One region of the Pseudomonas sp. NPDC090203 genome, then DNA from elsewhere that is predicted to be linked to it. Evidence: predicted binding sites of a transcription regulator. Region 1 holds the regulator's gene; the other holds the start of a gene.
What was found. Region 1 encodes FliA, which starts transcription of late flagellar genes. Its sites were predicted from a motif close to CTAAAGTTTNNNNNNNNNNNGCCGNTAA; they were not measured.
Positions count from the first base shown of each region.

Region 2: ACIPO9_RS12160 (methyl-accepting chemotaxis protein) is a predicted target of FliA. The motif match lies at 1,067-1,094, and genes of this name have one in related genera.

Region 1 is NZ_JBIVCV010000006.1:295,005-298,572, forward strand. It holds gene ACIPO9_RS13105 (protein phosphatase CheZ) at 1-735, opposite strand, end outside; gene ACIPO9_RS13110 (chemotaxis response regulator CheY) at 755-1,129, opposite strand; gene fliA (RNA polymerase sigma factor FliA) at 1,384-2,124, opposite strand; gene fleN (flagellar synthesis regulator FleN) at 2,121-2,954, opposite strand; gene flhF (flagellar biosynthesis protein FlhF) at 3,074-3,568, opposite strand, start outside.
Region 2 is NZ_JBIVCV010000006.1:64,457-68,024, reverse strand. It holds gene ACIPO9_RS12165 (pirin family protein) at 85-948, opposite strand; gene ACIPO9_RS12160 (methyl-accepting chemotaxis protein) at 1,155-2,780, shown strand; gene ACIPO9_RS12155 (autotransporter-associated beta strand repeat-containing protein) at 3,093-3,568, shown strand, end outside.

The DNA of each region.
Region 1 (3,568 bases):
GTCTTCACGTTTATCGGCATGAATCTGCGGACCTTCACCCTTGGAATGAAGTTTTTCCTGTTCTTTTTGCTTACGGAACACTTCCTGATCGTGCTCGATCCCGGCAAAGCGATCCACCTGGCTTGCCATCAGCACCAGCTTGAGCAGATTGCTCTCGACCTCGGTCACAAGCGTGGTGACACGCTTGATCACCTGGCCGGTCAGGTCCTGATAGTCCTGGGCCAGCAGAATGTCGTTCAGGTGGCTGGCGACCTGGTGGGTCTCCTTCTCGCTGCGCGACAGAAAACCATCGACGCGGCGGGCCAGATCACGAAACTCTTCGGCGCCGATCTCGCGACGCATGAAGCGCCCCCAATCGGCACTCAGTGCCTTGGCGTCCTCGCTCAGGCCGTTCATCAACGGCGTGCTCTGCTCCACCAGGTCCATGGTGCGGTTGGCCGCACCTTCCGTGAGCCTGACCACATAGGACAGGCGCTCGGTGGCGTCAGTGATCTGGGACACTTCCTCGGCTTGCGGCATGTGCGGGTCGATCTGGAAGTTGACGATCGCGCTGTGCAACTCGCGCGTCAGCTTGCCCACTTCCTGATACAACCCGCGATCGCGAGTCTGGTTAAGCTCATGGATAAGTTGCACGGCGTCGCCGAACTTGCCTTTTTCAAGGCTGGTGACGAGCTCTTGTGCGTGTTTCTTCAGGGTCGACTCGAAGTCACCCATTGTCGAATCTTTAGGATCCATAGCGCCCTCGCAGCGGACATCAGCTATTGACGCGCTCGAATATCTTTTCGATCTTCTCTTTGAGCACTTGGGCTGTGAATGGCTTCACGACGTAACCGTTAACACCGGCCTGGGCAGCCTCGATGATCTGCTCGCGCTTGGCTTCGGCAGTGACCATCAGCACCGGCATGTGGCGCAGGCGTTCATCGGCACGCACCTGGCGCAGCAGGTCGATGCCCGACATGCCCGGCATGTTCCAGTCCGTGACCAGGAAATCGAAACCGCCAGCCTGTAACATCGGCAATGCGGTGGTACCGTCATCTGCTTCGGCCGTGTTGGTGAACCCAAGGTCACGCAACAGGTTTTTTATGATCCGCCGCATCGTTGAGAAGTCATCAACGATGAGGATTTTCATGTTCTTGTCCAATTCGACCTCCAAGCAGTCTTTAACGCGCCCAGCACCTGGACGCGCGTTCAATCAATACCGGCGAGCGGCTTCTACGAATAACAGTGACGGGTCTGACGAATCGGCAGGTCACGCGCGCAGCAGAGCGGATCTTCAAAGACCCGATCCGACCGGCTCCTGCCTTGTCTCATGATGCCCACACAACATCTTGCACAGCCGGTTTTACATACCATCCGCAGCCCCGAAAGCCTGCGTTCAATCAATCAACGTGCGCGCCACTCACCCAGCCGGCCCCGCAGACGTGCGGCGCACTGGCTGTGCAGCTGGCTGACACGGGATTCGCTGACACCCAGGACCTCACCGATTTCCTTGAGGTTCAGCTCTTCGTCGTAGTACAGCGCCAGCACCAGGCGTTCACGCTCGGGCAGGTTGGCGATGGCATCGGCCAGCGCGCTCTGGAAGCGCTCGTCTTCGAGATCGCGCGAGGGTTCCAGCGACTGGCTCGCGCCGTCCTCGTGCAGCCCTTCATGCTCGCCGTCCTGCAAAAGGTCGTCGAAGCTGAACAGGCGGCTGCCCAAGGTATCGTTCAGAATCCCGTAGTAATCGTCCAGGCTCAATTGAAGTTCGGCAGCAACCTCGTGATCTTTAGCGTCACGGCCGGTTTTTGCTTCAATGGCACGAATCGCGTCGCTGACCATGCGCGTGTTGCGGTGAACCGAGCGTGGCGCCCAGTCACCCTTGCGCACTTCGTCGAGCATCGCGCCGCGAATGCGGATGCCGGCGTAGGTCTCGAAGCTCGCACCCTTGGTGGAGTCGTATTTGGTCGACACTTCGAGCAGGCCGATCATCCCCGCCTGGATCAAGTCCTCGACCTGCACGCTGGCCGGCAGACGCGCCAGCAAGTGGTAGGCGATACGCTTGACCAACGGGGCATAGCGCTCGATGAGCTCGTACTGGGAATCTCTGGATGATTTGCTGTACATGCGATAGCCACTTGCAGTCATGACACTGGCCCTGCACTGGTCTGATGAACCAGGCGCTCAACGAAAAATTCCAGGTGGCCACGCGGGTTCGCCGGCAGCGGCCAGGTATCGACTTTCTGCGCGATGGCCTTGAACGCCAGCGCACATTTGGAACGGGGAAACGCTTCGTACACCGCGCGCTGCTTCTGCACCGCCTTGCGCACGCACTCGTCGTACGGCACGGCGCCCACATATTGCAGCGCGACGTCCAGGAAGCGGTCGGTGACCTTGGTCAGCTTGGCGAACAGGTTGCGCCCTTCCTGCGGGCTCTGGGCCATGTTGGCCAGCACGCGGAAGCGGTTCATGCCGTAGTCGCGGTTGAGCAGCTTGATCAGCGCGTAGGCGTCAGTGATCGAAGTCGGCTCGTCGCAGACCACCAGCAACACTTCCTGCGCCGCGCGCACGAAGCTGACGACCGATTCGCCAATCCCGGCGGCGGTGTCGATCACCAGCACGTCCAGGTTGTCGCCGATGTCGCTGAATGCCTGAATCAGGCCGGCATGCTGGGCCGGGGTCAACTGGACCATGCTCTGAGTGCCGGACGCCGCCGGCACGATGCGCACACCGCCAGGCCCCTGCAACAGGACATCGCGCAGTTCGCAGCGGCCTTCGATGACGTCGGCCAGGGTGCGTTTAGGGGTCAAGCCCAACAATACGTCGACGTTGGCCAGACCCAGATCGGCGTCCAGCAACATCACGCGACGCCCTAGCTCGGCCAGTGCCAGCGAAAGGTTCACTGACACGTTGGTCTTGCCTACGCCACCTTTGCCACCAGTCACCGCAATAACCTGAACGGGATGCATGCTGCCCATGTTAATTTTTTACCTTGTCTTGCTTAGACCTAAGCCACATTTCGGGCTGCACGTTCAGTGACTGAACAATGCCTGGCAGACCATCGATGCAGGTATTTTCCAATGTCATTTTCCTTAACCTAGCCCGCGCGTTTGCCGGGGCTGTGATAAAGATCCGCAAACATATCCGCCATCGCTTCCTCGCTAGGCTCCTCCTGCATCTGAACACTCACCGCCCGGCTTACAAGCTGATGGCGACGTGGCAGATGCAGATCATCCGGTATCCGTGGGCCATCGGTGAGATAGGCCACGGGCAACTCGTGTGTCACGGCAAGGCTGAGCACTTCGCCCAGGCTTGCGGTTTCGTCCAGCTTGGTCAGGATGCACCCGGCCAGGCCGCAACGTTTGTAACTGTGGTACGCGGCGGTCAACACCTGCTTCTGGCTGGTTGTGGCCAGGACCAGGTAGTTGCGCGCCTTGATGCCGCGGCCCGCCAGGCTTTCCAGCTGCAGACGCAGTGCAGGATCGCTGGCTTGCAGGCCTGCGGTGTCGATCAACACCACGCGCTTGCGCAGCAGCGGCTCCAGCGCCTGAGCCAGGGACTGGCCCGGATCGACGTGGGTCACCGGCACATT
Region 2 (3,568 bases), 230 kb from region 1:
TCGTCACCATCAGGGTGAACAGGCAACCGCCTTCGCGGGCGAGCCCGCTCCCACAGGTTCTGCGCTCGACGTGAAGAGCGGGCGTTATTTCCTGCCCACCGGCAATTCGATGCGCGCCACTTCCCCCGGCACCGTCGGCCAATCGCCCGCTGCCCACTTCGCCCGGGCCTGATCGATCAGCGCCGGGTCGCTGGCCACGAAATTCCAGTTCATTCTCCTGGGCCCATCCAGCGGCGCGCCGCCAATCAGCACGGCGTGGCATTCGCTTTCGGCGCACAGCGTCGGCTCTTCCCCGGGCTCCAGTACCACCAGCGAACGCGCTTCCACCGGCTCGCCATCCAGCAACACCTCACCCTCGATCACATACAACGCACGTTGCTCATGCTCGGCGGGGATCAGCAGCGTGGTCGCAGTCTGCATCCGGATTTCGGCGTACAGCGTGGGGGATAGCACCGGCACCGGCGACTCCAGGCAAAAACCGTTGCCGGCAATCATCCGGAGGCAGATACCCATGGCATCGCTGACCGGCAGGGTCGCCGCAGGGTGATGGCTGTAATGCCCCGGCCCTTGTTCATGGCTTTTGGGCGACGCCAACCAGACTTGCAGCCCATGCAGCCGCGAGCCCGCATCGTGGACCTCCTGGGGCGTGCGCTCGATATGGGCGATGGCGCTGCCGGCCGTCATCCAGCTGACTTCGCCGGGCATTACATGCTGATCGCTGCCCAGGCTGTCCTTGTGCTGGATCTGGCCCTCGAACAGGTAGGTCAGGGTCGACAGGCCGATGTGCGGGTGCTGGCGAATGTCCATCCCGGTCCCGGGGGCGTAAGTGGTTTCCAGCATGTGGTCGAAGAACACGAAGGGTCCGACGCTGCGGCACTGGGCCGATGGCAGGGGGCGCAGGATCGGCTGGCCTTCGACGTCTTCGGCGCGGGGTTTGATGGTCAACATGGCAGGGCTCTCGGTGAACATGGCGACAGAATACAAAGCATAGGCTGCGGTGTCTGGATGGTCTGTGCTGCGCTGTCGCATCTGTTTGCAAATTCCTCACGCAGTCGTCGAATTGTCCTACAGGTTTTTCAGATATCCGCCGATATCAGGGGCGACAACCGGCTGCACATTTTCGGTGCAGGGTTTTATCTGGGAAGGGACCCATTATGAGCGTCAGAAACATGAATATTGCACCCCGTGCTGCATTGGGCTTCGGGGTGCTGGCGCTGTTGGTATTCGCGTTGGGGGCATTTGCCTTGTTGCAGATGTCGAACATGCGCAAACAGTCGGATCTGGTGGAGAACAAGTGGCTCCCCAGCGTGATGGAGTTGGGCACCATGGGCCAGGACCTGATGCGGATCAGGACCCTGACACTGCGCCTGATGCTCGATCGCAATGCGTCGTCGCTGCAGCAGAACTACAACAAGATCGACCAGCTCAAGGCTGGCCTGCAGAGCACCGAGCAGCGCTATCAGGCATTGATCGAATCACCCCGGGAGCGGCAGCTCTACGATGGCTTCACCGTGGCCAAGCAGGCCTACATGCAGCGCCAGAGCCGGGTGATGGAATTGTCCCGGCAGAACCAGCTCGACGAGGCGCTGGTGGTCATCAACAGCGAAATGAACCAGTACGCCGACACCATGACCCAGGCGCTCAACGACCTGACCGCCCTCAACCGCCAGGGTGCCAGCCAGGCCGGTGAACTGGCGTTGCAGGTGTTCGGCAGTGCCAAGGGCTGGGTGATGGGCATGATCGTGCTCACCGCCGTGATTACCCTGCTGCTGGCCTGGGCGCTGATTCGCAGCATCCTGCAACCGCTGGCCCAGGCGTTGGGCATCGCTCAGGTGATTGCCTCGGGTGACCTGACCGCGCGGATCGAGGTGCAAGGGCGCGATGAGCCGGCACGCCTGCTTGAAGCGCTCAAGGCTATGCAGTTGAGCCTGCGCAATACCATCTTGCGGATTTCCGACTCTTCGAACCAGTTGGCGTCGGCCTCGGAGGAATTGAGCACGGTGACCGAAGATTCCACCCGTGGCCTGCATCAGCAGAGCCTGGAAATCGACCAGGCCGCCACCGCCGTGAACCAGATGACTGCGGCAGTGGAGGAGGTGGCGCGCAACGCAGTGGCGACGTCTCAGGCGTCCGACGAATCCGAGCGGGTTGCCCAGCGCGGCCGCCATCAGGTGCAGGAAACCGTGGCCTCGATCAATCACCTGGCGCAGGACGTCACCCGCACGGGCGATCAGGTGGAAACCCTGGCGCAGAAGGTCTACGGCATCAGCAAGGTGCTGGACGTGATTCGTTCGGTGGCCGAGCAGACCAACCTGCTGGCGCTCAACGCTGCCATCGAGGCGGCGCGGGCGGGAGAGGCGGGACGTGGTTTCGCGGTGGTGGCTGACGAGGTGCGGGCGCTGGCCCATCGTACCCAGTCATCGACCCAGGAAATCGAATTGCTGGTGGGCGATATCCGTCAGGGCACCGATCAGGCAGTGGCGGCGATGCAGGGCAGCAATGACCGTGCCCGCGCGACGCTGGAGATGGCGCAATCGGCGGGGGTGGCACTGGATGAAATCGCCTCGGCCATCACGTTGATCACCGAGCGCAACACCGTGATCGCCAGCGCCTCGGAAGAGCAGGCGCAAGTCGCCCGGGAAGTGGACCGCAACCTCACCAACATCCGTGACCTGGCGCTGCAAAGTTCGGCAGGCGCCAACCAGACCAGCGCCGCCAGCCAGGACCTGTCGCGTCTGGCGACGGATCTGAACGGGATGGTAGCGGCGTTCTCGGTCTAGGCCTCATCACCCCGTAGGAGCGCGCTTGCCCGCGATGGCGGTGTGTCAGGCGATGATGCAGTGCCTGACCGGGCGCCGTCGCGGGCAAGCGCGCTCCTACGGGGGTGGTGTTTGTTACATAGCTTTCTGCATGTCCTTATCACCAAAGTATTAACACTATTTATTCAACGCCGTCCCGCCGCTTTGAACTAGCGTGTCTCTGAAATCTATCGGTTTTTGTCAGGACCGATACAGTCTTGATTCGCGTGTCGAACGAGATCGTCGTGTCGTACGCCCTTCAAGGATGATGTTCAGCCACGCAAGGAGTAGGACGTGGAATCACGGTTTGGCGTCGCCCCCGCTTGGAACATTTCCCCCCTTTCTCTCGCCGTAAAACTGAGCATTGCCGGACTGTTGTTCTGGGCACCGGTGCCCCAGGCCAACGCGACGTGCTCGGCGGCTGGCTCCACCATCACCTGCACCGGTGTGCCGACCCTGCCGCTGTTTCTCAATGACTACTCCAGCGCCACGAACGGCCTGACGGTCAACGTCAACTCCGGGGCGCAGATGAACGCGACCCTGGGTGGCAAGGTGCTCAACCTGACCGGGGTGAACATCACCCTCAACAACTCCGGCACCATCGACCCTGCCTTGCTGGGCCTGGTGTCCATATTGAGCGGCGGCGCGTTCATCGGCACCGGAGGCAGCAGTGTCGTCAATGTGCTCAACAACACCACCGGGATCATTCGTGGCACCGGCATGATGCTGGGCCTGAACCTCACCAGCATCGATGGCCTGGCGCTTGCGGT